Regions from separate parts of the Brevibacterium sp. MGP-B1 genome, predicted to be linked through region 2. Evidence: predicted binding sites of a transcription regulator. Region 2 holds the regulator's gene; the other holds the start of a gene.

Region 1 (20,175 bases), 830 kb from region 2:
ATCGGTCGGGTCGGTTTCGTCCGCCTCGGTGGTGGTCGGGCTGGTGATGAGTTCGGTGGTCATGCGTGTGACATCTCCTTGGAGTCGTCGAGTGCGAAGGCAGCATCGGGAACGGCATCGGATTCGTCGGCCGGCACCCCGAAGGTCTGGAAGGCGATGGTCCGTTCGATCGGATAGGGTTCCCTACCGGTCACTGCGGCCAGCACCACCGAGGCCCGCCACGGGCCGAAGCCGAGGTCGGGGGCGGTCACGCCGTGGGTGTGCTCTTCGCCGTTGAGGACGTGGATGGTTCCTTCGTCGTTGATCGTGTAATGGCGGCTGACATCGAGGCGGCCTCGGGAGTCCAGACGGATGTCGCCGCCGAGAGGGCTGAGGAAGTCCGGCACCTGCGACTTGTAGCCGGTGGCGGCAATCACGGATCCCGATCGCCGAGTAAATGTCTTGTCCAGTGCCGTGTTGCGGAAGCCGAGCAGGTATTCGCCGCTGATCGGATCAATGTCGGCTGTCTCGAGTTCGGCTTCGGAGACGAGGTTCGTCAGCAGCTGCCGCCCGCCACGGCTGAGTCGGTAGAGAGTGTCGTGGATTTCGTCGACGAGGTCGGCGGAGATGCCCTTGTACAGCGTGCGCTGTTCCCGGCCGACCCGTTCGCGCAGCTCATCGGGCAGCGCCCGGAAGTGGTCGGTGTATTCCGGGGAGGTCATCTCAAGGGTGAGCTTCGTATACTCCATCGGGAAGAACCGCGGCGAGCGGGTCACCCAGTCCAGGCGCACTCCGCGGTCTTCTGCGTCGTCGATGAGGTCACGGTAGATCTCAGCGGCGGACTGGCCGCTGCCGATGATCGTGATCGCCCCGGAGTCGAGCAGCGCTTCCCGGTTCTCGAGGTAGTCGGCGGTGTGGATGAGCGGGCCGGCAGCGGGCAAGCCGGCGGCACCGTCCGGGCCGGCAGCGGGCGAGTCGTCGACATCGCCCCCAAGCCCCTGCAGCGCAGGTGGCAGCACCGGCTGCGTTCCCACCCCGAGGACGAGATGCCGAGCGCGGTAGGTCTCGGTCGTCAGGATCGAACCGGAGCCATCGACCACCTCGGCGAGGGCGATGTATATACCGTCGTCCCTGGTCACGGACACGACGCGGCGGTTCCATCGCAGCGTATCCAACTGGGCGGCTACCCACCGGCAGTATTCGTCGAATTCGGCGCGCAGGGGGTAGAAGGATTCGCGGATGTAGAACGGGTAGAGCCGCTTGCGTTCCTTGAGGAAGTTGAGGAATGAGTACGGCGAGGTGGGGTCGGCCATGGTGACGAGGTCGGCCAGGAACGGCACCTGGATGGTCGAGCCTTCGATCATCATGCCCGGGTGCCAGCGGAATTCGGGGCGCTGGTCGAGGAAGATCGCGTCGACGTCGTCGAGTGGTTCCGACAGCGCGGCCAGGCCGAGTCCGAAGGGTCCGATGCCGACGCCGAGGATGTCATGGATGTGTCTGGAATCTGCGCTCATGCTGCGCCTCCTTCTGTCGCTGCGTCCTCGAGATCCCGGCCGGCGAGGATGCCGTGCCCGGTGGCGCGGACGAGGTCGAGCACGGCGGTGACGTCATCGATGCGGGTGTCGGGGTTGAGCAGGGTGAGTTTGAGCCACGGTCTGCCGTCGATGACGGTGCGGGCGATGGCGGCGCGGCCGGAGCGGAACAGGACGCGGCGGATGAGTGGGACGAGTTCGTCGCAGGTGGTCTGGTCCGCGGTCGCCGGCGTGAATCGAAACAGCACCGTGGACAGGTCCGAGGCGCCGAGCACTTCGAAGTCCGCCTGGTCCTCGAGCAGCGCCCGGACGTCGGTCGCGAGGTTGCAGACGGTGTCCAGCATCGATCCGATCTCGCCTGCCCCGCGGGCGCGCAGCGTCGTCCAGAGCTTGAGCGCGTCGAAGCGGCGGGTGGTCTGCAGGGACTTGTCGACCTGGTTCGGTTCGGCGTCGGCTTCTTGCGCTTCGGCTTCGGGGTTGAGGTAGTCGTGGTGGTGGATCGTCGGCGCGAACAGGCTCGCGTCCCTGATGAGCAGGGCCGATGAGGACACGGGCTGGAAGAACGTCTTATGGAAGTCGATGGTCACCGAGGTGGCCCTGGAGATCCCGTCGAGCAGGTGGGCACGAGCCGGGGCCCAGAGCAGCCCGCCGCCGTATGCGGCGTCGACGTGCAGCCACACGTTCGCTGATTCGCAGACCTCGGCGATGGTCTCGAGCGGGTCGATGACACCGAGGTCGGTGGTTCCGGCGGTGGCGACGACGGCCATGGGGATCTGGTCGTTCGCCTCGATGGCGAGGAGGCTGGCATTGAGTGCTTCGGCATTCATGCGGCCGGACTGGTCGGTCGGGACGGTCACGACCGCCTCGGCGTCGAGGCCGAGGAGGAATGCCGCACGGGACACTGAGAAGTGGGCCTGGTCAGTGGCGAGGATCCGCAGCCGGGACAGCAGGTCGCGGCGGTTGGGCGCGCCCAGGTCAGGGCCGCCTCGGCGAGATTCGGCGTCATCGGCCTCAACGTGTCCCGCCGCCTCGGCGAGGACGTTTTCGCGGGCGAGGAACAGTGCCTGGAGATTCGACTGGGTGCCTCCGGAGGTGAAGATTCCATCGCCGCCGGTGAAGCCGAGGTGGCCGCAGGTCCAGTCGATGAGGCGGCGTTCCATGAGGGTGGCGACCTCGGATTGGTCGTAGGTGTCGACCGAGGTGTTGATGGCGGCGAGCATCGCTTCGGCGGCGACGGCGGGCACGGCGACGGGGCAGTTGAGGTGGGCGACGTAGCTGGGGTGGTGGAACCACACGGCATTGTCGGCGTAGAGGGCGTCGACTTCGCGCAGGGCTTCGGCGTTGCCGACGCCTGCGGTGTCGAGGTCGACGGCGTCGACGGCGGTCTGGAGTCCGGAGCGATCCTTCGCCGAGGCGGCCCGCTCAGTTGTGCGGAATCGATCGCCGAGTGAGTCGACGACGTCGTGCATGAGAGATGTGTACTCGTCTGCGCTGTGGGCGCCGAGGAGGGCATCGGTGTGGGGGATTTCGGGGGTCTGAAGGGGTGCTGAGATGGGTGTCGCTTCGGTGTCGTAGAGCAGAGAAGTCGTCACTGTGAGGTTTCCTCCTTCGATGATGCGCACCGCGAAGCGCGGCTCGCATTAGGGAAACCTACCCTAAGTTCATTTGTTTCCGAAGAGCCTCTGGCCGAATTCGACGACTACGGATGTAGACCTCTGACCAGGGCCGATACCGCCGCTGCCCAGCGCTCCCAAGGCAAGGCGACCGTTCGCACTACGGGTGCATCGGCCGGAAAATGAACGAGTGGCATTCGTCACATCGGGGTGTGTCATCCAGCATCGTGAGACCAAGGGCACCCCGGTGATCGCGGATTGTTGGGTCGATCCACGGTGGTTTCAGACCGCAGAACACCGTGGATCGACCCAACAATTTGCTCAGGCACCGCTCCGCCCAGGCACTGCGACCCAACAATTTGCTCAGGCACTGCAGAGTCACAGCTTCCCGTTGAACAGCCAAGAATTCGCCCCGCGCCCTCAGCCGACCACACAAGCAAGAAGCCGCAGCCTCCGCGCAAACGCGGAAGCTGCGGCTTCTCATCGACCAGAGGCATCTCAGCCAGAGGTGCCTGCCTACGTCACTTCACGACGTAGTTCGGGGCCTCGACGGTCATCTGGATATCGTGCGGGTGGCTTTCCTTCAGCCCTGCCGTGGTCAGGCGGACGAACTTGCCCTTTGCCTTGAGCTCGCCGACGGTGCGTGCGCCGACGTAGAACATCGTCTGGCGCAGGCCACCGGTGAGCTGGTGGGCGACCTGCTTGAGGTGACCGCGATAGGCGACTCGGCCTTCGATGCCCTCGGGGATGAGGTCGGTGTCGGTGGCGATATCGGCCTGGAAGTAGCGGTCCTTCGAATACGACTTGCCCTTGCGCGGAGCCATCGCGCCCAGCGAACCCATGCCGCGGTAGGCCTTGTACTGCTTGCCGTTGACGAAGATGAGGTCGCCCGGCGACTCGTTGCATCCGGCCAGCAGGGAGCCGAGCATGACGGTATCGGCACCGGCGACCAGGGCCTTGCCGATGTCACCGGAGTACTGGAGTCCGCCATCGGCGATGACCGGCACCCCGGCGGCCTGAGCGGCCTGAGCAGCAAGGTGGACGGCAGTGACCTGCGGGACGCCGACACCGGCGACGACGCGGGTGGTGCAGATCGATCCGGGCCCCACGCCGACCTTGACGGCATCGACGCCGGCCTCGACGAGCGCCTGCGCGCCTTCCTTCGTGGCGACGTTACCGCCGATGATCTGCACGGCGGAGAACGCCGGGTCCGACTTGATCTTCTTGATCATGTCGGTGACTCCGCGGGCGTGGCCGTTCGCGGTGTCGACGACGAGGACGTCGGCTCCCGCCTCGGCGAGCAGTCCTGCACGCTCGTAGGCATCTCCGTAGAACCCGACGGCGGCACCGACGCGCAGGCGGCCTTCGTCGTCCTTGGTCGCCAGCGGATATTCCTCGGTCTTGACGAAGTCCTTGACGGTGATGAGGCCCTGGATGACGTTGTTGTCATCGACGAGGGGCAGCTTCTCGACCTTGTGTTCGGCGAGCAGCTCGAACGCCTTCTCGGCAGCCACGCCGACAGGTGCGGTGACCAGCGGCATCTTCGTCATCGTCTCGGCGACAGTGCGTGTGGGGAATTCGCTGCGGGTGACGAAGCGCAGGTCGCGGTTGGTCACGATGCCGACGAGCACATTGTTCTCGTCGACGACGGGCAGTCCGGAGATGCGGTACTTGCCGCAGATCTCGTCGAGCTCTTCCAGCGTCTTGTCCGGAGTGATCGTCAGCGGGTCGTTGATCATGCCCGATTCGGAGCGCTTGACGTAGTCGACCTGGTTCGCCTGATCCTCGGCGGAGAGGTTGCGGTGGATGATGCCCAGGCCGCCGATGCGGGCCATGGCGATCGCCATTCGGGATTCGGTCACGGTGTCCATCGCCGCGGAGACGAGCGGGATGTTGAGCTCGATCTCCTTGGTCAGCCGGGAGGCGGTGGAGGCTTCGGAGGGGATGACATCGGTGTCGCCTGGCAGGAGGAGGACATCGTCATACGTGAGTCCCGTCAGCGAGAACGGATCGTTTGCGGCCTGTGATTCCTGCTCAGGGTTTCCCATGAAGACAGCCTTTCGACGCGAAGATACGGTGGCTCAATGCTATCGGAGCGAGAGAGTCGACCGCTATGGGTTCAAGCACCGGGCACTGTGAGACTGACTACACAGGAATAGCTGTCGGATTCGTGCACGAAACCTTCACCGAGGCGGCTCATCGTCAATCCCTCACCGAAGCAGGTGGCCGGCCGCCCTATCCTCACGGAAGCGCTAGCGCCCCTCCCCCACTGACCGTGCGAGGTCGAGGGTCGAGGCTTCGGAGTCGTCGAGGTGGATGCGCAGCAGTCCTTCGGCGCCCTGCCGGTCCCCGGACTTCATCTTCTCGAGGATGTCCCGGTGCGGGTTCGCCCAGTGCGAGTGGTATTTGCCGGGTTCGGGCGAGCGCGAGAACGTCGTCGACAGTCGGGCCATGAGATTGAGGTAGAACTCGTCGAGAAGCGGCGAGCCCAGCAGCCCGACGATCGCGCGGTGGAACGATGCCGAGTGTTCCTGCGCATCGGCCCAGGTTTCGTTCTTCGGCGCGGTTTCGGCCCGGACCACGGAGGCTTCGACGGCGGCCATCGCCTCGTCGGTGGCATCTTGGGATTCCTGCACCGCGCGGATCTCGAAGACCCGGCGGGCACGGTAGAGGTCCTTGAGTTCGTCGATACCGAAGGTGGAGACGAAGAAGCCCCGGTTGGGTTCCTGAGTGAGCAACCCGGCGTGGCGCAGCAGGCTCAGCGATTCGCGGGCGGTGTTGCGCGAAACGTTGAATTCCTTGGCCAAGGCACCATCGCGGACCGGACTTCCTGCCGGGTATTCACCGTCGGTGATGCGGGTGCGGACAAGGGCGACGATGGCCTCTGATGTGCATCCGGGGGCGTGTGGACTCATAACACCAGGCTACCGGGTTTCGCCTGGATCGGAGCTGACCGCGGCGGGATCGAGTTCGAGTCCGCTCTCGAATCGCCGGCTCAGCCCCGTCAGCGGATCATCGAATGCGATCTCCGCGGCCAACAGCTGCAGCGGTGATGAGAAGTCGTAGGGGTCCGGGGCGAGGTCGACCGGATAGACCGGATCACCGAGGATGGGCAGACCGAGCGCGTTCATGTGCACCCGCAGCTGGTGCGTCTTGCCTGTGACCGGCGCAAGTTCGTACTCGGCAATCGCGGCAATTCGCCGAGGCGACGCTCCGTTCCCGTCCACAGTCCGTTCGCACGGGGAACCGTCAGCTCCCCCTCGCCGAGGTGGTGCTCCGTTCCCGTCCACAGTCCGTTCGCACGGGGAACCGTCAGCTCCCCCTCGCCGAGGTGGTGCCGAGATATCCGTATCCGCTCGAGTTCCGCCGGGGCTGTGTCCCTGTGCTGCTCCGATCGTGCGCACGAGGCGGATCCGACTGACCGCATTCGGCTCCCCTGCGATTTCGAGGACCTGCCGGCCGCCGACGGGTTTGACCAGGCGCGATTCGCGGACGAGCGGGAATTCGAGCTCCGGCGGTGGGGCCGGTGCCAGGGCGCGGTAGGTTTTGCTGACCCGGCGGTCTTGGAACAGGCGCTGGTAGCGGCCGCGTGTCTCGGGCCGTTTCGACAGGACCAGCAGTCCGGCGGTGATCCGGTCGAGGCGGTGGATGGCGACGAGATCGGGCTGGTCGAGGTCGACGCGCAGACGGGTGACGACGCATTCGCGGACGAATCGTCCGTTCGGGGTGCTGGCGAGGAAATGGGGTTTGTCGACGACGAGCAGGTCCTCGTCTTCGAACACGATCCCGACCTCGAACGGGATTCGCTCTTCGGGTGAGACCGGACGGTGGAAGAAGTAGAACCCGCCGGGAATGACCGGATCGTCCCAGGTCACCGGGAGCCCCGCCTCGTCGCGCATGTCCCCATCTGTCAGCAGCGCCTGTCGGGATTCGGGGGCCGCCTCGGGGAATTCGGATTCGAGCCACTGACCGATCGAATCGGGAACGGGCAGGTGATTCTTCGCATGGGTGGCCTTGCCGCCGGGGGCGCGCAGCGCGGTCGCCGAGATTCCTTCTCGGGGCGGAAGCGGACTGAGCGGCATGGGGTCAAGTCTATGCGGCGCCGTCGTCGTCGCGGTCTTTGCGGTGCCGTCTTCGTCCCAGTCTTTGCGGTGCCTCGTCTTCGCGGTCGCGGAAGCATTGGCGTGGAACCGCACGAAGTCTGCCGCATACCGCAGATCGGCCGCGGTTTCCGCAAAACTCCGAGACGCCTTCGAACTCCCGACGACTGAGCACATATGGTGGGACACATGGACCGCATCGAACTCACGCAGGATGTCCTCTGCGAGAAGGTCGTCACTCCGATCGTTCTCGCGATGTTCGCCGATCACGAGTGGGACAGCATCGCGATGCTCCGCGATACCGAAGATGAGCGTCGGCTCTTCGCGCGGATCGTCGTCGCCGGGGAGGCCGTTGAAGTCCTCCTCGATTACCCAGGCAACGATGAGAGCCTCTATGACATGCAGGAGCGCCTGGTCGCGGAGTTCCGGTCGTTCATCGAAACTTCTGAGTTCGGTGCGCGACGCGCCCCGGAATGGGAAACCGATTCATTCGCCCTCGAGCACAAACCTGCTGTCGTCTCTCGCACTCCGCGACCGGATTTCGACGGACCGCCGGACTGTGTTCAGCGCCGCCTGCGCAATCGCGGCCGAGTCATGCGCGTCGACCGCCGCCGCTGCGTCTCCGCTCACCGCCGCGACTGAGCACTACACAGTCTGAGCTGAATAGCCCAGTTTCAAACACGTGCTATGCACCTCAAACGGGGCCATTCGCCGCGGTGCACCCCGTGCGGCCGGCTGACATCACAGGCTCCCCGAGGCCTGCCGCACTCCCCCACACGCCCTAGCCGCCGGCAGACGGACATCGGGACTGGTCTCTCTGAAATGCTCACTTTCCTCGCTGTGCATTCCAGAGAAACCTGTACCGAAATCTGGAATGGATGCGCTGCGGCCCAGTTGAAGTCGAATAGCCCCGTTTCAAACACGGGCTATGCGCCTCAAACGGGGCCATTCGCCTCGGAATCCTCCGCGGCTTTCTTCGCCTTTGCCCGCTCGAGGTTGTCCTCGCCGAGTCGACGGTTGAGCTTGAGCAACACCGTGAGGCCGACGATCAGCACAGCCAAGACCAGCAGCATGATGCATGCGTAGACGGCCATCGACACCGCACTCACCATTCCCACTGTTCCAACCATCGGCATCGGATCTCCGTTCTCCCACTGCGTTGACTTCAAGGCATCTTGTATCATACACGGTGGTTGCCGACTCCGGACTCTCTGCGGATTGCTGCGTCTCCGCTCACCGCCGCGGCTGGCCCCGGTGGTCGCGACTTCTTGCTGCAGACTGCCGCCGCTGCGTCTCCGCTCACCGCCGCGACTGAGCACTACACAGTCTGAGCTGAATAGCCCAGTTTCAAACACGTGCTATGCACCTCAAACGGGGCCATTCGCCGCGGTGCACCCCGTGCGGCCGGCTGACATCACAGGCTCCCCGAGGCCTGCCGCACTCCCCCACACGCCCTAGCCGCCGGCAGACGGACATCGGGACTGGTCTCTCTGAATTACCCACTATCTTCGCTGTGCATTCCAGAGAAACCGATAACAAAATCTGGAACGAATGGACTACGCCGCAAAGACCGAGACCCGCGGACGTCCTGGCCGGTCGCCGATTGCATGGCCAGGACGTCCCATCCCGCCCGAACCTGTGGTGGACTGGTGTCATGAGCGATGCCTCACTGAGCCTGCGCCACCGGATCATCAACGCGGCCATGCGCACCGTGTACTTCGGCCGCATCCGCGTGCTCGACCTCAGCGGAAGTCAGGGACGGTCGGCACCCACTTCTGCCCGAGCCGAGGCAAACCCGTCCCCCGCCGAGGCGGCCCCCACCACAGGCACCGACCGTCCCACCGCATCCGCTGACTCTCCTTCCGCGCCCGGTGAAGGTCCCTCCCGGCGACCGCGCCTCATCATCGCCAGCCATCGCAACGGAGCGATCGACGGCCACCAGGTGCTCGCAGCGTTCCCGCACGCTCAGTTCCTCGTCTCGATCCAGCTGCTGCGCCACTGGTTCCTCCGCCTCTTCATCGCCGGCATCCCCGTCGTCCGCCCCAAGGACGTCGAGCGCTACGGACTCGATCCCGCCTCTGTGGCCAGCCCCGTCGAGGCGGGACTCGCCCACCTGCGCCGAGGCGGTGACCTCGGCATCTTCCCCGAGGCCAGCAGCGAGTGGGGCCACCGTCCGCAGCCGTACAAGTCCGGCGCCGCCCGGATCGCGTGTGCCCTCATCGACGACGGCATCGACGTCGAGGTCATCCCCGTGGGCCTGTTCTATTCGACCCCGGATCGGTTCCGCTCCCGCGCCGAGGTGGTCCGCGGTCCCTCGGTCACGATTCCCGACCGCGACGGCAGGGAGGACAAGGAATGGGAGGCGGCGGTCGCCTCGGCGATGGGGTCGGCTCTAGACGATGTGTCGGTGAACTGTCCGGACGAAGCGACGTTCACCGCTGTCGAAGCCCGTGCCCTCGACCGGGCGCGGAGGACTCCCGGCAGCTCGGCGAGCTATGCGCAGGCGTTTCTCGAACTGCAGAACGCGGCCGGCTCGGTCGCTCCCAGAGAAGTCGGCGCCACCTCGGCCGACCAGGCCGAGGGCCGCACCACCTCCGCGAACACCGTCGCCAGGCCGCGGACCTACCCTCTCATCCGGTGGGTCGGATTCATGGCTCTGTGGCTCTTCGCCCCGATCCTTGTGGCCGCCGCGGTTGCCGGGTCACGCGCGGACGGTCGCAATACTGTCACATTCTTTCGCATCCTCGCGGGCTTCGCAGCGGTTATGGTCTGGATACCGGTGCTGATCATCGCGGCGTTCTTCTGGCCCGCGGTCATCGGCGTCGGCGTCCTCAGCGGGGTGCTCGGCTGGCTGCTGCTGGGGGTCCGCCGCATCCGACTGTGAACCGCCCTTGCTCGACGAACCGCATCGACCCTTCAACCCCACCTCCCCCGACGAACCGCACCGCACCGCACCCGATGAACAGTTTCGTGAACCGCAGATCCGAAGGAGCCCCGATGAGCCTCACACTCCGCTTCACCGATCCCCTCGCCACAGAGCTGGCCCGCAGCGGCGGCAAGGGGGCAAGCCTGGCCAAGTCCGCGCAGAACCTGCCTGTGCCCGGTGGCTTCATCGTCACCGCCGACGCCTATTCCCAGTTCATCGCACCACTGCAGTCGCACATCGCCGAGCTCATCGGCACCGACTCCCCCGCCGAGTCGATCGCCGACCTCATCCGCTCCACCCCCATCCCCGATACGTGGCTATCCGAATTCGACGAAGCCGTCGCCGAGGAGGGCCTGACCGGGCAGGCCGTGGCCGTACGGTCCTCGGGCACGATGGAGGACCTGCCGGGTGCCGCGTTCGCCGGGCAGCACGACACCTACCTCGGTGTGCGTGGAACCAACGCCATCGCCGAGGCGGTGCGCGACTGCTATGCCTCCCTGTGGAACGAGCACGCCTTCCGCTATCGCCGGCAGCTCGGCGTCGATCAGAATGATGCGAAGATGGCCGTCGTCGTCCAGCTCATGGTCTCCGTCGGCGCCGACGAAGCCGCAGGCGTCGCGTTCTCCGTCGACCCGGTGCGCGGCAACACCGATGAGGTGCTCATCAACGCAGCATTCGGCCTCGGTGAGACTGTTGTCGGCGGAGAGGAACCCGTCGACGAATTCCGAGTCCGCCGGGACACCGGCGAGCAGGTCGCAGCCGAGATCGCCGAGAAGCCCACCGCACTCATCATGAGCGGCGGTGGGAACGGAGCTGGCGACCGCCTCGGTGAGGGTGACGGGTGCGGCCACGACGTCGGGGGCGACCGCCCCGGCGATAGTGACGGCCTCGGTGAGGGTGACGGTCGGGGCGGCGACCACCTCGCTGAGGGCGACGGTGCGCGGACGACGGTCGTCGACCTCGGCGCGGAGCAGCGCACGCGTCCGGCGCTGACAACGGCGCAGGCGAAAGAGGTCGCTGAGCTCGCGGTAGCTGCGGAGAACCATTTCGGGTTCGCTCAAGACATCGAATGGGCGCTGCACGACGGCGATCTCTACCTGCTGCAGTCGCGGCCGATCACGCGGGTGGCTCCGCGGTGGACCCGCGATGAGTCCGCGGAGCGATTCCCCACCCCGGTGACACCGCTGACCTGGGATCTCGTGGAGGCCGGGTTCCACCATTCGCTCAATCACAGTTTCGATCTCATGGGGCTGCCGCCGTTCGACGACAAATGGTTCGTCATGCGCGATTTCTATATCTACGGCAATCACACCGCGGTCGATCTCTACGCCGGTCGGCTGCCGACGAACATGCTCTCCAGCGTCGAGACGATCACCGAGTCGCTGCCCCAGATCGCCCGGCAGTTCGGGTGGGTGCAGGAGCTGCCGGTGCAGTGGATGCGTGATCTCGACACGTATCTCATCGGGATCGGTCGCCTGTCGAACGAGGTGTTGGAAGATAAGTCGCTGGCACAGGTGTGGGATCACGTCATTGCGATCAGTGACCTCGGCACCGAGTATTTCCGGCCGAACATCGCGATTTCGCTGACCCAGGGCACACTCTATGCGGCTCTGCAGCACATGCTCTCGCTCGCTCTCGACGAGGATCAGGCACAGGTCGTTTTCGAACGCCTCATGGCGTCGACGGAGACGAAGACATCGCAGGTCAACGCCGAGCTGCGCGAGCTGTCGCAGCTTGTCGCCGCCGATGCTGATCTGCTCACTGCGCTCGAGGCCCACCATGGTGAGGCCGGGGTCACGGAGCTGGAGAGGTTCCCGCAGTTCAAAGCACCCTTCGACCGGTTCCTCGAGCAGCACGGACACCGTGAACTCGACTTCGACGCCTACCATCCGACGTGGGTCGAGGCTCCGCACATCGTGCTCGACCAGATCCGTCTGCTCGCCGCACGGACCGTGGCCGAGGCAGAAGCGTCTGCGCCGATGACGGGACCGGGCACAGCGTCCCCGTCCGCGCCGATGACGGACATGGAGCGCAAGATCGTGCAGGCAGAGACCGAACTCGTCGTCGTCAATGCGGCACCTGAGAAGCTGCGCTATCTCGTCCAGGAAGTCATCCGTCTGGCCCGCACCTACACGGCACTCGATGACCTCGAGCACTATCAGACGACGCGGCTGACCCTGCCGATGCGGCGCGCGCTGAAGGAGCTCGGCGGCAGGCTCGTCGATGCCGGGGTCCTCCTTGAGGCCTCGGACGTGTACTTCATCGACTTCGAGCACCTCGACACGGCGATCCGTGCCGACGCCGAGAACCGTGACCTGGGCGCCGACGCCGCGTACCGCGAGGTGGACACCACCGACGCCGCGGCCGCGAACCGCGAGGTGGACACCGCCAACGGCACCTCAACCACCTCTGCCGCGGGCTCTACGGGAGCAGGATCCGCCTTGGCCGATCTGACCGAGATCGCCGCACAGAACAAGGCCGCCTACCAGGCCGCGGTCGATCGCACACCCGAATGGGAGTACGGCAAAGCAACAGCCGCAGTCGACGCTGACACCGACCACATCACCGGCACCGCGGGCAGCCCGGGGACCGTCGAAGGCGAAGTCTTCGTCGTCCACTCCCCCGCCGACTTCTCGTCATTCCCCGACGGAGCGATCCTCGTCGCACGCACCACGAACCCGGCCTGGACCGCCCTGTTCTACCAGGCGGGCGGGGTGATCACCGAAAGCGGCGGAGCACTCTCCCACGGGGCGGTCACCGCCCGTGAACTCGGACTGCCCGCCGTCATGGCCGTGCGCGACGCGACCAGCAGATTCACCTCCGGCCAGCGCGTCCGCGTCGACGGATCCAACGGAACCGTCATCGAACTCGACTGACGTACGGAACCCGGTTCGGCCCGGGCGACAGTTCTACACAGTCTTAGTTGAATAGCCCATGTTTGAAACCGGGCTGCTCAACTCAAACTGGGCTGATCGCCGCGGCGTTGCCCTACGCCTCGGCGGGAGCCATCCGCAGCACCCGCACTTCACACAGCTTCGAGCGCCTCGACGGGACTGATCGAGGTGGCCGCGCGGGCGGGTTCGCGGCTTGCGATGAACACGGCGGTGAGGGTGCCGACGATGACGGCGATGACGACCGTCCAGGGCACGCTCGGCGCGAAGAGGCCGAGCAGGGGCGAGAGCAGGGTCAGTGCGCCGACCCAACCGAAGCCGATTCCCAGCGGAACGGCGACCAGGCAGGCGGTCAGGCTCAGCTGCAGGCCTTCGGCAGTGATCATCCGGCGCACGCGCTTTGGGGTCTGGCCGAGCGCCATGAGCAGCCCGATCTCCTGAGTGCGCTGACGCACGGAGAGCATGAGGGTGTTCGCGACGCCGATGACGGCAATGATCACGGAGAACAGGATGAGGGCGAGCGCGAACAGCATCGACTTGTCGATGACAGTGGCCAGCGCGTCCTCGAGACCGCCCCACCCTTCCTCGCCGAGCGACCTGGCATACCGCAGCAGCTGATCACGGAAGGTCGTCATGGCGGTGGCGAACATGACGATGAGCGTGATGCCGATGACGAGACCGATGACCGTGCGCGCGTTCCGGGTGGGATGGCGCGCGATCGTCGAGGCCGCCAACCGGGACACTGCGGTGCGTCCGCACAGCCAGCCCATCGCCGCCTGCAGGGGCGGCAGTATCCACGGGTGGCCGATGATGATGCCGAGGAAGGTCAGGCTCGAGCCGAATGCGGTGAGCACCACGCTGATCACGCTGATCCGATGATCGGCGGCCCCGATCACGGAGTTGACGAGGAACGTCACCCCCATGGACAGCAGAATCAGCGAGGCGGTGAGCCCGCCGAGTGAGGCGCGGGCATCCTCGGGCCGGGCCTCCACCGCCTGCGAGGTCGCCTCGATCGGTGAGATCCCCGTGATGCGGCGCGCACCCAGGTACGCCGACAGCCAGGTCACGATGATCGTGGCGAACGCGGGAACGGCCATGGCCGGGGTGAGGAGGGCGACCTCCTCGGTGATGGCGTTGCCCAGATAATTCTGGGCCGCTTTCGCCAACCCGGTTGACGCCGCGAAGGCGAGCACCGCGGCGGGGACGGAGATGATCAGGCCCTCCACCGAGGCGGCCCTGCGCAGCCGTTTCGACGACGCCCCGATGAGGCGCAGCAGAGCCAGCTGGCGGCTGCGGCCGGCGATGATGATCGAGAACGTGTTCGCGATGACGATCGCGGAGACGAAGAGAGCGATGAGGAAGAAGGTGACACCGATCATCGAGAGGAAGTTCTGCGCGGTCTCGGACTCGGCGATGATCTTCTCAGACGACAGCCACGCGGTCAGGATCGCGATGCCCTGCATGATTGCGGTGCCGAAGAGGGCGGCGATGAAGACGACGAGGACGCTGGGGAAGAACTGCCGCGGGTTGGTTCGGATCTCGCGCAGCGGGTTCATCGGCTCACCGCGGATTCGGCGCGTTCGTCGATGTCGAGCATGGTCGAGGCGATCGCTTCGGCGGTGATGGTGTCGTTCAGTTCCGTCACGGGGGTGCCGTCGGCGATGAAGATCACGCGGTCGGCGTGGGCGGCGACGATCGGGTCGTGGGTGACGAGCACGATGGATTGGCCGAAGTCGCGGACGGCCTCGACCATGATCGCCATGACTTCGCGACCGGACTTCGCGTCGAGGTTGCCGGTCGGTTCGTCTGCGAAGAGGATGTCGGGGCGGGTTGCGAGCGCCCGGGCGATGGCGGTGCGCTGCTGTTGACCGCCGGAGAGCTCGTTGGGTCGGTGTTTGAGGCGGTCTTCCAGCCCCAGACGGTGGACGACCGTGGTGATCCAGGCGCGTTCGTCGGCATTGGGCCGACGGTCGTCGAGTTCGAAGGGCAGGCGGATGTTCTCTTTGACGGTGAGCGTGGGCACGAGGTTGAACGCTTGGAAGACGAATCCGATCCGGCGGCGGCGCAGGGCGGTGAGGTCGTCGTCGCGCAGCTTCGTGATCTCCTGTTCGCCGAGGTGGACTGAGCCCGAGGTGGGACGATCGAGTCCGGCGAGGACGTGCATGAGTGTTGATTTCCCCGAGCCCGAGGGCCCCATCACCGCGGTCAGCTTGGCCGGTGCGATGTCGAGGCTGACCCCGCTGAGAGCCGTGACCGCGGCCCCTTTCGGATCGAAGACCTTCGAAACGTCGCGGAGTCGGGCGATGGGCATCGTTGGGCCGGTGGTCATAGATTCCTCATGCGTCGGTGCAAGCTGTCATTTCCAGACTAACGAGGATCGACGCTCAGAAACATGAAAAGCGACTGGCCAGTAGGTGTGAGCGAGCTGTGTACGGTCTGCTGCGAACGGCACGAGGGAGGGCACTCTGGGCCGGCCCGCGTGCGATGGCCGTCCCGCCTGCCATGGTCCGCCCGCGTGCGATGGCCCGCTCCCTTTCCCTGGCCGCGCGGCTTCTCTTGTGGTCCACTTGGGAGATGACGAATCCAGCTCTCCACCTATCGACGTCCATCGACGCCTCCCCCGCCGAGGCGGCCACCTTCGCCGGCGATCCCGCGAATCTTTCGGCCTGGGCGGCGGGACTGAGCAATGGAATCCGCGAGGCGGGCGACCTCTGGATCACGGATTCCCCGGTGGGTGAGGTCGAGGTCCGCTTCGGCCCGCACACGGAGCTGGGCATCCTCGATCACGACGTGATCTTCCCCGACGGCACGGTCGTGCACAATCCCCTGCGGGTGCTCGCCAACGGCACCGGCGCCGAGGCGGTCTTCACTCTGTTCCGTCTGCCAGGTGTCGACGACGCCGAGTTCGACCGCGATGCCGACATGGTTCGTGCCGACCTCGCTCGCCTGCGCACTCAGCTCGAGAGCGACCGCGCCTGAACACGCCCCCACGCCCGAGCACGCCCTAGACGGCACAAAGCGCGCAAACACGACTGGGCCACAGTGGCATCAGGCTTTTTGTACACCTGTCTCTGAATTGCTCAGGTTCTTCAGTGTGCATTTCAGAGCAGGGTGTGTCGAAAGTGGAATCCTGCGCGCCAGAGGCCCGCTCAGACCTGCTTGCGCGACTGCATCGTTGCCACCTCACCGCGGCGTTGTGCCTCGCCCCGTGGCGGCGCTGTGCCGCGTCCAGTCGCGACGCTGCGCCGCCTCGGTGAGGGTGACTACGCAGATGAATGCGGCAGTGGCCCGGAACGTGATGTTCCGGGCCACTGTCGTGGTCAGAGATGACTCAGTCCGAGCGAGTGACTCAGGCTTCGTCCTCCTCGTCCTTCTTCTCGACGACCAGGGTCTCGGTGGTGAGAACCAGGGCGGCGATCGAAGCGGCGTTGCGCAGCGCCGAACGGGTGACCTTGACGGGGTCGATGATTCCGGCGCCGATGAGGTCGCCGTATTCGTCGATGGCGGCGTTGTAGCCCTGGCCGGACTCGAGGTCCTGCACCTTGGCGACGACGACGTAGCCGTCCTGGCCTGCGTTGGCGGCGATCCAGCGCAGCGGCTGGACGACTCCGCGCTTGACGATCTCGGCACCGGTGAGTGCGTCACCGGACAGTCCGAGGTCGTTGCCGTCGAGGACCTTCGCAGCGTGGATCAGAGCCGATCCACCACCGGCGACGACGCCCTCTTCGATGGCGGCGCGAGTAGCGGACACTGCGTCTTCGACGCGGTGCTTGCGCTCCTTGAGCTCCACCTCGGTGGCGGCGCCGACCTTGATGACGGCGACTCCGCCGGAGAGCTTGGCCAAGCGCTCCTGCAGCTTCTCGCGGTCCCAGTCGGAGTCGGTGTTCTCGACCTCGGCGCGGATCTGAGCGACACGACCGGCAACAGCCTCGTCGGCACCGGCACCATCGATGATGGTGGTGTTGTCCTTGGTGACGGTGATGGTGCGGGCGTTGCCGAGCTCTTCCAGGGTGACCTGGTCGAGCTTCATGCCCATGTCCGGCGTGACGACCTGGCCACCGGTGAGGACGGCGAGGTCCTCGAGGATGGCCTTGCGGCGGTCACCGAAGCCGGGGGCCTTGACGGCGGCGACGTTGATGATTCCGCGCAGCTTGTTGACGACCAGGGTCGACAGAGCTTCACCCTCGATGTCCTCGGCGATGATGAACAGCGGCTTGCCTGCCTGCTGCACCTTCTCGAGGACGGGCAGGAGCTCCTGGATGTTGGAGATCTTGCCCTGGTTGATGAGGATGAGGGCGTCGGAGAGCACAGCCTCCTGGCGATCGGCATCGGTCACGAAGTGCGGCGACAGGAAGCCCTTGTCGAACTGCATTCCTTCGGTGATCTCGAGTTCGACGGACGCGGCCTGCGACTCGTCGATCGTGATGACGCCGTCCTTGCCCACTTTGTCGAAGGCATCGGCGATGAGCTTGCCGATCTCAGGCGACTGAGCCGACAGACCGGCGACGTGTGCGATCTCCGAGGAGTCGGCGACGTCGCGGGCGATGGTGCCCAGCTGCTGCGAGACGGCCTCGACGGCGGTCTCGATGCCGCGCTTGAGCTGTCCGGGAGCGGCGCCTGCGGCAACGTTGCGCAGTCCTTCGTTGACGAAGGCCTGAGCGAGAACGGTCGCGGTGGTGGTTCCGTCACCGGCGATGTCGTTGGTCTTGGTGGCGACTTCCTTGGCCAGCTGCGCGCCGAGGTTCTCGTAAGGATCGTCGACCTCGACCTCACGGGCGATGGTCACACCATCGTTCGTGATCGTGGGAGCGCCCCACTTCTTGTCGAGCACGACGTTGCGGCCCTTGGGCCCCAGCGTCACCTTGACGGTGTCGGCCAGGGTGTTGACACCCTTTTCGAGTGCACGACGGGCTTCGTCGTTGAATTCCAATGATTTAGGCATTCGTCCTCCTGTCAGTGAAGTTGTTGTTCAGGGGATTCAGCCGATGACGGCGAGCACGTCGCGAGCCGAGAGCACGAGGAACTCTTCGCCTGCGTACTTGACTTCGGTGCCTCCGTACTTGGAGTAGATGACCTTGTCGCCGACAGCAACGTCGACCGGCACGCGGTTTCCGTTGTCAGCAACGCGGCCCGGGCCCACTGCGACAACTTCGCCTTCCTGAGGCTTTTCCTTGGCGGTTTCGGGAATGACCAGACCACTGGCGGTAGTCTGTTCTGCTTCAACCTGACGGATGACAATCCGATCTTCGAGTGGCTTGATGGAGACCGACATATCGGGCCCTCTCCCTTCGCTGGGTTCTATTTCATCGAGTCAGACGGCGGCTTATGCCATGAACCTCTCGTCGTCGCGGGTGCCGAGCGATTCGACCGTCTCATGAAACTGGCACTCAATGAGTGCTAGTGCTAATTCTGACTCTAGAACGCTCTTAGCACTCGGTCAACTCGAGTGCCAGCAATTCGTCCTGCTCTGGGCGAAAGTTCAGATTGGGCCCCGCGCGGAGGTGGTGCCGGCACCGAAAAGCGTGGGCCCCGAGGATCTCTCCTCGGGGCCCACGCTCCTTGCTGACCGCCTCAGCTCAGTTGTCGATATCTGTTGTCAATGGCGGCCAGAGTTCATGGCCTATACAGGCGCTCAGTCGGCTGCTGCGAACCTGATCTCAGATCAGGCGCAGGCCCACTGTCCCCAGCCGGCTGCTGCGAACCTGATCTCAGATCAGGCGCAGGTCCACTGACCCCAGCCGGCTTCGGCCTGCAGCTTCTTCGCACGCTGGAACTGCTCCTGCGGGCTTGCGTCAGATGGGTTTCCGCTGCCGCCCATGGAGTGCCAAGTCTGCGGGAGGAACTGGAACAGACCGAAGTGGGTGCCGTTCGAAGCCTTCGGATCGAAGTTCGATTCGCATTCGACGACCTGGTACCACTTGGATCCGGGCCCACCCAGCATCGCCTTGATCTCAGCGGTGGACATGGAACCGCCGCCGGAGCCGCCACCGGTGCTCGAGTCACCGGAGTCGCCCGAACCGGAATCGCCGGAGTCACCCGAGTCTGAACCGCCGGTGTCAGCCGGCTCTTCCTTCTTCTTGGTGCCCTGGATGACGACCTTGGTCTTGGGTTCGGAGAGGACCTTCTCGTCCTTCTTCTCCTTCTTGACCTCTTCGCCGTTGATCGTCTTGACCTTGTAGGTGACCTGCTTCTCGCCGTCCTTGCCTTCGGACTCGACCTTGGTCTCGCCCTCGTAGAGGGAATCGGACTTCTTGGTCTCGACCTTGGCCTTGATGGCCTGCTTGTCCTTGACGGTGTCGTTCTTCACGCGGTTGACGGTCAGCACCTGGCCGTCGGAGACCTCGGCGGACATCGGCACGGACAGGAAGTCGTCCTTGTCGAGCTTGACGCCCGTGTCCTTGAGCGCTTCCTTCGCGGTGCCCACAGCGGCCGAGACCTTGTGGTCCTTGCCGTCGGCGACCACGGTGAGATCCTTCGACGTGGTCACGTCGATGTCATTGCCTTCGTCCTTCAGACGCTGGCTGGCCTTCGCGTTGAGATCGGCACCCTTCGCGTCCACACCCAGGTCGGCCAGAGCCTGACCCACGGTGTTCGCGTTGGTCCATTCGTTCGTCTCTTTGCCATCGACGGACAGCGCAACCTTCTTCGCCGTGTTGACGGTGATCGTCATGTCACGGTCGACCTTGGTGCCCACACCGGGCTTGACCTGGTCGCGCTTATCGACATCGATTTCATGGCTGTCGAGGATGTCCCCGACCGTTCCACCGAAGGTTCGGATCTCTTCGGCCTGTCCGTTGACCTCCAAGGTCACAGGCTTGTTCATAGTCACAACCGCGCCCGTGCCACCGACGAGTCCGGTGATCACGACCGCCTGTGCAGCGATCTGAACCTTGCGGTTCTTCAGAAAATCAATCACAAAAATATCCCTGAGCAGAGTTTATCGACCTGTTCACTGTAACCGATTCGTTACACGGTTCGCAAAATATCACGGAAATGTAACGGTGTGAGTTTCCTGAAGGCGTGTCTGACCTGGAGTTCCCCGTGTTTCCGGGGCATTCCCGCTCGTGACATTTCCCCGCCGAGGCGGCGCTCCGTCCCGTTATCCCGCTCACAGAACGAAGGGCTGAGCCCGGC
Region 2 (9,977 bases):
TCCCGTGGATTCCAGGTCCGCGCGCAAGTCATGAAACAATGGGGGATCCGGTCTGTCTGGGGACCTGGTCTGTCAAAGAAAGGGCGTTCATGTCACCTCAGGTGAATAAGGAAGCTGCAAAGCGGATCTCACCGTCTGCCACCTCACCCGAGCTGATTCGCAATTTCTGCATCATCGCTCATATCGACCACGGCAAATCGACCCTGGCCGACCGCATGCTCCAGATGACCGGCGTCGTCGAGAACCGCGATATGCGTGCCCAGTACCTCGACCGGATGGACATCGAACGCGAACGCGGAATCACCATCAAATCCCAGGCTGTGCGCATGCCGTGGGAACACGAGGACACCCCGTACGCGCTCAACATGATCGACACTCCCGGCCACGTCGACTTCAGCTATGAGGTCTCGCGGTCCCTGGCCGCCTGCGAGGGTGCCCTGCTGCTCGTCGACTCCGCTCAGGGCATCGAAGCCCAGACGCTGGCCAACCTGTACCTGGCCATGGAGAACGATCTGACGATCATTCCCGTGCTCAACAAGATCGATCTGCCGGCTGCACAGCCGGAGAAGTACGCCGAAGAGCTCGCCAACCTCATCGGCTGCGAACCCGAGGACTGCCTGCTCGTGTCCGGCAAGACCGGCGAAGGCGTCGAGGAGGTCCTCGACCGCATCATCACCGATATCCCCGCGCCCGTCGGCGATGCCGATGCCCCGGCCCGCGCGATGATCTTCGACTCCGTCTACGACACCTACCGCGGTGTGGTCACCTATGTCCGCGTCATCGACGGCTCTCTGTCCCCGCGCGAGAAGATCGAGATGATGTCGACCGGCACCACCCATGAGCTGCTGGAGATCGGCGCTTCCATGCCCGAGCCCAAGGCGACGAAGGGGCTGGGCGTCGGTGAGGTCGGCTACCTCATCACCGGTGTCAAGGATGTGCGCCTGTCGAAGGTCGGCGACACCGTCACCGCCGCCGCAGGGCCCGCAACAGAGGCCCTCGGCGGTTACCGGGAGCCCAAACCGATGGTGTTCTCCGGACTCTTCCCGATCGACGGGTCCGATTACCCGGTGCTGCGCGACGCGCTGGACAAGCTCAAACTCAACGACGCCTCTCTCGCCTACGAACCCGAGACCTCGACGGCGCTGGGCTTCGGCTTCCGCTGCGGATTCCTCGGTCTCCTCCACCTCGAAGTCCTGCGCGACCGCCTGGAACGGGAGTTCGATCTCGACCTCATCTCCACCGCCCCGTCCGTGATCTACGACGTGACCATGGAAGACGGTTCGGAGACCGTGGTGACGAACCCGAGCGAGTACCCGACGGGCAAGATCAAGGAAGTCCGCGAACCGATGGTGCAGGCGACCATCCTCACCCCCAGCGACTACATCGGCGCGGTCATGGAACTGTGCCAGGATCGCCGCGGCAAACTCCAGGGCATGGACTACCTGTCCTCGGATCGTGTGGAGATCCGCTATCGCCTGCCGCTGGCCGAGATCGTCTTCGACTTCTTCGATCAGCTGAAGTCCCGGACCAAGGGCTACGCCTCCCTCGACTACTCCGATGACGGCCAGGACGCCTCCGACCTCGTCAAGGTCGACATCCTGCTGCACGGCGACCAGGTCGATGCGTTCTCCGCGATCGTCCACCGCGACAACGCCTACTCCTACGGTGTGGCGATGGCCGGGAAGCTGCGCAAGCTCATCCCGCGTCAGCAGTTCGAGGTGCCCATCCAGGCGGCCATCGGCTCACGCATCATCGCCCGCGAGACCATCCGCGCCATCCGCAAGGACGTCCTTTCGAAGTGCTACGGCGGCGATATCAGCCGTAAGCGCAAGCTGCTCGAGAAGCAGAAGGAAGGCAAGAAGCGGATGAAGATGGTCGGCACCGTCGAGGTTCCGCAGGAGGCGTTCATCGCGGCCCTGTCCTCCGACGAGCCGGAGACGAAGGACAGCAAGAAGTAAGTGCCCGCACAACCGACCGGTGAAGTCCCTCCGCGCGACGGTTCGCTGCCGACATCGGTGGGGATCGGGGCCGCCGAGCGGGGGCTGAGCCTCTACATCCACGTCCCGTACTGCCGGGTCCGCTGCGGCTATTGTGACTTCAACACCTATACCGCCGACGACCTCGGCCCGGGCGCGCCCCGCGAGGACTACCGCAGCAATCTCGCCCGTGAGCTCGATCTGTCCGTGTCCACCCTCGCCGAGGCGGGGGCCGGCGACCGTGAGGTCTCGACGATCTTCTTCGGCGGGGGCACCCCGACCTTGCTCGCAGCGGATGTGCTCGCCGCGGTGATGGACGATGTCCGCGCCCGCTTCCGCCTGGCCGAGAATGTCGAAGTCACCACCGAAGCCAACCCCGACACCTTGGACCCCGCCTACATCGCGACCCTCGCCGGAGCCGGTTTCAACCGCATCTCCATGGGCATGCAGTCGGCCGTGCCGCACGTGCTCGCGACCTTGGACCGCACCCACGATCCGGAGAAGATCCCCGAGGTGGCCCGCTGGGTCAAGAACGCCGACCTCGAACTCAGCCTGGACCTCATCTACGGCACCCCGGGGGAGTCGATCGACGATTGGCGTCGTTCTCTCGACGTGGCCCTGTCCAACGAGGTCGATCACATCTCGGCATATTCCCTCATCGTCGAGCCGGGAACGAAGATGGGCGCGATGGTTCGCCGCGGCGAACTGCCGATGCCTGATGAGGATGACCTGGCCGACAAATACGAGATCGCCGACGCAGCGATCTCCGCTGCCGGTCTGCACTGGTACGAAGTGAGCAACTGGTCGACCGGTCCCGAGACCCGCTGTGAGCACAATATGGCCTATTGGCGCAATGCCGACTGGTGGGGATTCGGGCCCGGTGCCCACTCACACGTCGGAGGTGTGCGATTCTGGAATGCCAAGCACCCCCGTGCCTGGGCCGATCGGCTGTTGGCGGGGGAGTCCCCGTCGATCGGTCGTGAGGTCCTCGACGATCAGACCCGGGAGATCGAACGGATCATGCTGGCGGCCAGGATCGACCGCGAGCTGCGTCTGGATTCTCTGGCCTCAGGCAGCGAGCAGGCGATCAGAACCTTCGTCAGGCAGGATCTGCTCGACGCCGATGGCGCCGCGGCCGGCTGGTTCCAACCGACTCTGCAGGGACGTCTCATGGCCGACTATATGGTGCGCATCCTCACCGAATATGTATGAATGAGACTCGCCCCGCCATTCGGGAACGAGTGGCGGGGCGAGCTGCTCAGCGAATCTGCCGGGGTGAGGCTGTCACTGCGCGTCAGATCACTTGATCCAGTTCGGGGTCATCGGAATGCGGTAGCCTTCACCGCGATTGGCCGCCATGCCGGCGATGATCTCGATGACGATCATGTAGATCGAGAGCACCGGCAGGAGCAGGAGGATGAGGAAGCCGATTCCGACGATCGTGAGGATTCCGCCGATCAGCCCGATGCCGAACCCCGCGATGACGCCGATGATCAGCAGGTTCAGCGACTGTGCGCCATGATGGCGGAGGAACGGCGACTTGTCCTTGTTGATGATGAAGAGGATGAGCGTGACGATCCAGCCGACACCGACGACGTAGGTGGCGGCGTGTGCGAGGTGCGACCACAGTGCGGTCGTCCGCTCGCTCTGATCGGCGTTCCAGAAGCCGAGCGAATTGGGGCCGTAGGCCGCATCCGGCAGTTCGGCCCCCATGGGCACTCCGGCGGCAGCCGACTGCGCCGAGGATGCTCCCTGGAATCCGTAACCGGGCTGAGGGTGTCCCTGCGGAGCGCTGTAGGCCTGCTGAGATCCGTAGGCCGGATTCTGCTGCTGAGATCCGTACGGCTGCTGGGCGCCACCCGCCTGCTGTGAACCGTAGCCCGGCTGGGAACCATACTGCTGCTGAGGGGTCTGCGGCTGTGAGCCGTACTGGGCCTGACCACTCTGCTGCGGCTGCGAACCCTGCTGTGGCTGCTGGGTGTACGGCTGCTGCGAGCCCGACTGCGGGGAATAGTTCGGAGGCATCGGCTGTGACTGTCCGTTGTTCGGCTGCTGGGGGTTGTCCGACATGAGAGTCCCTTCAGAGTGTGCGATCACTCCACACTAACCCAGAGAGTCCGGGTTGACCCGGAGCGTCCGGGGCGAGCGGGAATGGTCATTTTACGAAATTGATGGTGAGCGGGAACTTGTAGCCCTCGCCCTTGTTCGCGGCGACGGCCGCGATGATGTAGAAGACGCAGTAGACGAGCGGGACGATGAACGCCGCATACATGACGATGATGCCGATCCCGAAGGTCACCAGTGCCAGGATGAAACCGACGAAGCCGAAGACGAAGAGCGCACCGAAGGTGACGATCGTGTTCGTGATCATCGCGTTGAGACCCTGACGTGAGTGCTCGCGGACGAACGGCGATTCGTCCTTCTTCACAAGGAACATGATGAGCGGCATGAAGCCGAAGATGAGCGAGCCGAGGTGGGTCCACAGTGCCGTGGTCCGGTCGGGTTCGTGGGCCATCCAGAACTGCTCGGAGCCGGGTCCGTAGGCCTGCTCCGGCAGGGAGCGGGAGTCGAACATCGCCGGGTTGTGCATCTGCGGCATACCGTAGCCCGGCTGCGCGCCATATCCCGGCTGGCCCCCGTAGCCCGGCTGACCGCTGTATCCCGGCTGAGCGCCGAACGCCTGCTGCGAACCATACCCCGACTGCCCACCGTAGCCCGGCTGACCGCTGTGCGTCTGCGGCTGAGAATACTGTTGGCTCTGCGGCGCGTAGTGCTGCTGCGGACCAGAGGCCTGAGAGTAGTTCGGCGGCATCGGCCGGCTGCCCGGCTGCTCGGGGTGATACGACATGGGGATCCTTTCGAGAAACGCTTGCCATTCACACTAGCCGAGCCAAGTGTCCCGATGATGTCGGGAAAGCCTCACTCCTGTGACAGATTCGGCACACGCCGTCGGCACATGCCGACAGATCCGCGTGACCACGACGCTCCACCGCGCCGCACGACCGAAGTCACTCAGCCGACGGTGACGAAGTCGATGAGCTCCTCGACTCGACCCGACAGCGTCGGTTCGACATCGGCGATGGTGCTCACCTTCCCGAGGATGCGCACCCACCCGCGGGCAACGTCCCGATGGTCAGCATGCGGCCATCCGATGCGACGGAGGATTCCCGACTTCCAATCCTCACCGCGAGGGACGACCGGCCATTCGCGGATGCCGACGACATGGGGTTTCACCGCTTGCCAGATATCGACGTACGGGTGACCGATGATGTGGACGACATCGCGGTAGCGCGGATCGGCACGGACCGCCTCGGCGATCTTCGATTCCTTGGTCCCACTCACCAGATGGTCGGCGAGGACACCGACTCGATGGTCCCGATCCGGACCGAAGGCCTCGAGCTTGTCGGCGACATCATCGAGACCGCCCAGGGGTTCGACGACGACGCCTTCGATGCGCAGATCATCGCCCCAGATCTTCTCGACGAGTTCGGCGTCGTGCTTGCCCTCGACCCAGATCCGCGACCCACGAGCCACCCGAGCCTTCGCGCCGACCACGGCGCGAGACCCCGACGCCGTCCTGCCGGGCTGCTGCGCCTTCTTCTTCGGCAGCTGCACATCGACGGGCCGGCCCTCGAGGAGGAAGCCCGGTCCCAGGGGAAAGGCACGCACCTTGCCGACGCGATCTTCGAGCTTGACGACGACACCGGCCGTGGTCTTCTCCGCGCCGACGACAGCACCCACATAGCCGCTCATCGCATCTTCGAGAACCATGCCCAGGCCGAGCTCGACCTGGCGGGACTTCTTCGGACGGTGCGATGACGGGGAGGAGCCGGAGAGCACATCGGGGCCATATCGATCAAAAGCATTCACGGGCACCCACCATAATCAAGGACGGTCCCGCAGTCGTGCAGACCCGCAGGTCACCCCAGAAATGAATTCCGGGAACGAGAGGCGTAGAATTGGCACTCAGGCTCACAGAGTGCCAAGCGCAGGCACGGGACCGCGATGGATCGGCGAGACGGAGAGGAGATCCGCGATGAACGACAGCAGACGTGCACAGGTGCTGCGCGCCATCGTCGAGGACTTCGTCGCCACCAACGAACCCGTGGGATCGAAGGCGATCGTCCAGCGCCACACCCTCGGCGTCTCTCCCGCCACGATCCGCAACGATATGGCCGCGCTCGAACAAGAGGGCTATATAGCCCAGCCCCACACCTCTGCCGGACGGATCCCCACCGACCTCGGCTACCGGATGTTCGTCGACCGGATCGATGAGTTCAAACCGCTGACCACCGCCGAGCGGCGCGCGATCTTCCAACTCATCGACGGCGACGTCGATCTCGACGAGATGCTCGACCGCACCGTCCGCGTCCTCTCCGGCCTCACCCGACAGGTCGCGCTCATCCAATACCCGACGGTGTCGCGGGCGCGCATCAAGCACATCGAGATCGTCGGACTCGGACCCGGCCGGATCCTCGTCGTCCTCATCACCGACGCCGGCCAGGTCGAGCAGAAGACCGTGATCGTCCCGAGCCCGCTCGACGAAGACGCCGTCCGCGGACTGCGCGACCAGATCAACGCCGAATTCGCCGGACGCACACTCGCGCAGGTCTTCGGATCGGCCCCCGCCGCCGAGGCGACCGCCACCGAACCGAGTGAGCCGGCCGCTCGTGACGACTCCGGACTCAAACAGGTCAGGGCCGCCGTCGTCGACCTCGTCGCCGCGACGCGGGAAGAGCGCATCATCATGGCCGGCACAGCGAACCTCGCCCGCTCCGGAAGCGAATTCGGAGAGAAGATGGCCCCGATCCTCGAAGCGTTCGAAGAACAGGTCGTCCTGCTCAAGCTGCTCACCTCGATGGCCGAAGACCACGAGGAGATCAGCGTGCGCATCGGGCGTGAGAATACTCACGAATCATTCAGCTCGACTTCCGTCGTCGCCGCCGAATATGGTCATGACGCGGGTTCCTCGGCCAGACTGGCAGTGCTCGGCCCGACCCGAATGGACTATCCGACGACGATCTCGGCAGTCCGTGCCGTCGCCAAATACGTGTCCTCGATCCTCGACCAAGGGTAGGCCCCTTGACGGCGAACAGGGACGCCCGCAGGCGGGAAGCGCAGAACCGGTGAGCACCGCGCAAGGGCGCAGCCACCACCACGAACAGAGAAGACCACTACGTCAGGGAGAGAGAAGTTTCTGTGGCCGATCACTATGAAACACTCGGAGTGTCCAAAGACGCTTCCGCGGCTGAGATCAAGTCGTCGTACCGGAAGCTGGCACGCAAGTACCACCCGGACGTCAATCCCGGTCACGAAGACGAATTCAAAGCCATCTCACTGGCCTACGATGTGCTCTCCGACCCGGAGAAGCGCCGCAACTACGATATGGGCGGCGGCGAGAACGGTCAGGGCTTCCCGGCTGGTGGAGGATTCGGCGGATTCGGCGACATCTTCGAGACCTTCTTCGGCGGTGGCGGCGGTCAGGCCGGAGGCCCGATCCCGCGCACCCAGCGCGGCAAGGATGCCCTCGTCGGCGTCAATATCGACCTGAAGACCGCGGCCTTCGGCGGCACCGTCGACCTCGACGTCACCACTGCGGTCGTCTGCGACACCTGTTCGGGCGCCGGCACGCAGGAAGGCACGAAGATCGAGACCTGCTCGCTGTGCCACGGAGCCGGCAGCGTCCAGCGCATGACCCGGACCCTGCTGGGGCAGATGGTCACGAACCAGACCTGCAACTCCTGCCACGGCTTCGGCACCGTCATCCCGAACCCCTGCCTCAACTGCCAGGGCGACGGACGCGTGCGCAAACAGCGGACCATGAAGATCCGGATCCCCGCCGGCGTCTCCGACGGCACCCGCATCCAGCTGAGCAGCCAGGGTGAGGTCGGCCCCGGAGGTGGACCCGCCGGTGACCTGTTCGTCGAGGTCATGGTCACCCGCCACGAGGTCTTCCAGCGCGACGGCGACAACCTCCGGGCCGCCGTCTCCGTGCCGATGACCGCAGCGACGTTGGGCGCGACCATCCCGTTCGAGACCTTCGACGGCACCCAGGACCTCACCATCGCCGCCGGCACCCAGTCCGGCACCATCGTCAAACTTCCGGGACTCGGAGCGTCCCGCCTGCGTTCGGAGACCCGCGGCGACCTGCTCATCACCGTCGACGTCCTCACCCCGGACAAACTCGACGACGAACAGCGCGAACTGCTCGAGAAACTCGCCGAACTGCGCGGAGAAGAGACACCGCGCGCCCAGATCTCGACCGAGAACCGCGGAATGTTCTCCCGCATGCGTGAGAGGTTCGCCGGTCGGTGAGTCTTCCCGTCTTCCGCTCCGCCACCGCCGCCGAGGCGGTCGTCGGGTCCGCCCTCACCCTCGGTGAGGACGTGGCCGGGCATGCGGTGCGGGTGCGTCGGATCGGTCCCGGCGAGGATATCGACATCGTCGACGGAGAAGGCACACGTGTGCGCGGAACCGTCACGGCCGCCTCGGCGAACGAGCTGACGATCGACGTCGCCGAGGTGGCGGTCGAGGAGCGCACGGGCCCGCGCCTCGTCCTCGTCCAAGCACTGGCTAAGGGCGACCGGGACCTGCAGGCCATCGAAACGGCCACGGAGATCGGCGTCGACGACGTCATTCCCTGGGCCGCCGAACGCTCGATCGCCGACTGGCCGGCCAAGAAGCGGGAGAAGATGGCCGCGAAATGGGAGAACCTCCTCGGCGCGGCCTCCCTGCAGGCCAGACGAGCACGATTTCCCATCCTCCACGACCTCGTCCGCGGAGCCGCCCTGGCCAAGACCCTCAACGACGCCGATGCCGTCTTCGTCCTCCACGAAACCGCTCAGCGCAGGCTCTCCGAAGCACTGAACGACCTGATCGCGAACGACTCGGCACAGCTGCCGGAGCGCATCGTCTTCGTCGTCGGCCCCGAGGGCGGCATCAGCGACGGCGAACTCGCCGCCCTGACCGGCTGTGGAGCAACCCCGGTGCTGCTGGGACCGACGATCCTGCGCTCGTCATCGGCGGGACCCGCCGGCCTCGTCCTGGCCCAGAATTCATTGGGCCGTTGGTGAGGCATCGGACTAGGATGGAAGCACATTCAGGCGCTGCCGGTGACGGTGCGCTCACTTGCAAAGGAACATTCTGGACATCACCCCACCGAACTCGAACTCCATGAACCCCACCGACTCGGACACCGGCGCAACCGGCGACGGTGCCGCAGCCGATGACGCCGTGACGGACACCCAAGGTGCCGATCGTGACACCGTGCGACTGGTCATCCCCGACTCCATCGACCTCGTCGCATTCTTCGGCCCCGGAGAAACGAATCTGCGTGCCCTGGAGAAGACCTTCGCCGACCTCGACATCCACGTCCGGGCCAACCAGGTCCAGGTCACCGGCGAGTCGTCACGCGTCGAAGCCTTCGTCAGCGTCATCGGGGAACTCAAGAAACTCCACGCGGCCGGCCATCGCATCAACGAAGAGACGATCGAGAGGGTCACGACGTTCTCCTCCGAGGGAGCGGCCGCCTCGGCGGTGCTGGGCACGAACATCCTCTCCACCAGGGGAAAGTCGATCCGTCCGAAGACGATGGGCCAGCACGACTACGTCAGGGCCATCCGCAACCACACGATCACCTTCGGCATCGGTCCGGCCGGAACCGGCAAGACCTACCTGGCGATGGCCATGGCCGTCAACGCCCTCCAGCACAAAGAGGTCTCACGGATCATCCTCACCCGGCCGGCCGTCGAAGCCGGGGAGTCCCTGGGCTACCTGCCGGGCACGCTCAACGACAAGATCGACCCGTATGTGCGTCCGCTCTATGACGCCCTGCACGACATGGTCGACCCCGAATCGATCCCGCTGCTCATCGAGACCGGAACGATCGAGGTCGCGCCCCTGGCCTATATGCGCGGGCGCACCCTCAACGACGCGTTCATCATCCTCGACGAAGCACAGAACACGACGGCCGAGCAGATGAAGATGTTCCTCACGCGCCTC

The links. The regulator HrcA, encoded in region 2, represses chaperone genes, less so after heat shock. The targets are predictions, from matches to a motif close to TTNGCACTCGNNNNNNNCGAGTGCNAA.
Region 1: groES (co-chaperone GroES) is a predicted target of HrcA. The motif match lies at 18,468-18,494, and genes of this name have one in related genera.

What each region holds. Positions count from the first base shown of each region.
Region 1 is NZ_CM173407.1:2,264,450-2,284,624, forward strand. It holds gene AC3CD9_RS10290 (GNAT family N-acetyltransferase) at 1-63, opposite strand, end outside; gene AC3CD9_RS10295 (lysine N(6)-hydroxylase/L-ornithine N(5)-oxygenase family protein) at 60-1,493, opposite strand; gene AC3CD9_RS10300 (pyridoxal phosphate-dependent decarboxylase family protein) at 1,490-3,103, opposite strand; gene guaB (IMP dehydrogenase) at 3,646-5,172, opposite strand; gene AC3CD9_RS10310 (GntR family transcriptional regulator) at 5,377-6,039, opposite strand; gene AC3CD9_RS10315 (pseudouridine synthase) at 6,049-7,206, opposite strand; gene AC3CD9_RS10320 (hypothetical protein) at 7,414-7,866, shown strand; gene AC3CD9_RS10325 (hypothetical protein) at 8,160-8,393, opposite strand; gene AC3CD9_RS10330 (lysophospholipid acyltransferase family protein) at 8,879-10,108, shown strand; gene AC3CD9_RS10335 (PEP/pyruvate-binding domain-containing protein) at 10,222-13,026, shown strand; gene AC3CD9_RS10340 (FtsX-like permease family protein) at 13,176-14,597, opposite strand; gene AC3CD9_RS10345 (ABC transporter ATP-binding protein) at 14,594-15,370, opposite strand; gene AC3CD9_RS10350 (SRPBCC family protein) at 15,616-16,020, shown strand; gene groL (chaperonin GroEL) at 16,391-17,983, opposite strand; gene groES (co-chaperone GroES) at 18,020-18,313, opposite strand; gene AC3CD9_RS10365 (ubiquitin-like domain-containing protein) at 18,755-19,957, opposite strand.
Region 2 is NZ_CM173407.1:1,439,210-1,449,186, reverse strand. It holds gene lepA (translation elongation factor 4) at 90-1,958, shown strand; gene hemW (radical SAM family heme chaperone HemW) at 1,959-3,188, shown strand; gene AC3CD9_RS06730 (DUF4870 domain-containing protein) at 3,276-4,046, opposite strand; gene AC3CD9_RS06725 (DUF4870 domain-containing protein) at 4,132-4,824, opposite strand; gene AC3CD9_RS06720 (DUF3097 family protein) at 4,989-5,852, opposite strand; gene hrcA (heat-inducible transcriptional repressor HrcA) at 6,013-7,053, shown strand; gene dnaJ (molecular chaperone DnaJ) at 7,176-8,291, shown strand; gene AC3CD9_RS06705 (16S rRNA (uracil(1498)-N(3))-methyltransferase) at 8,288-9,049, shown strand; gene AC3CD9_RS06700 (PhoH family protein) at 9,150-9,977, shown strand, end outside.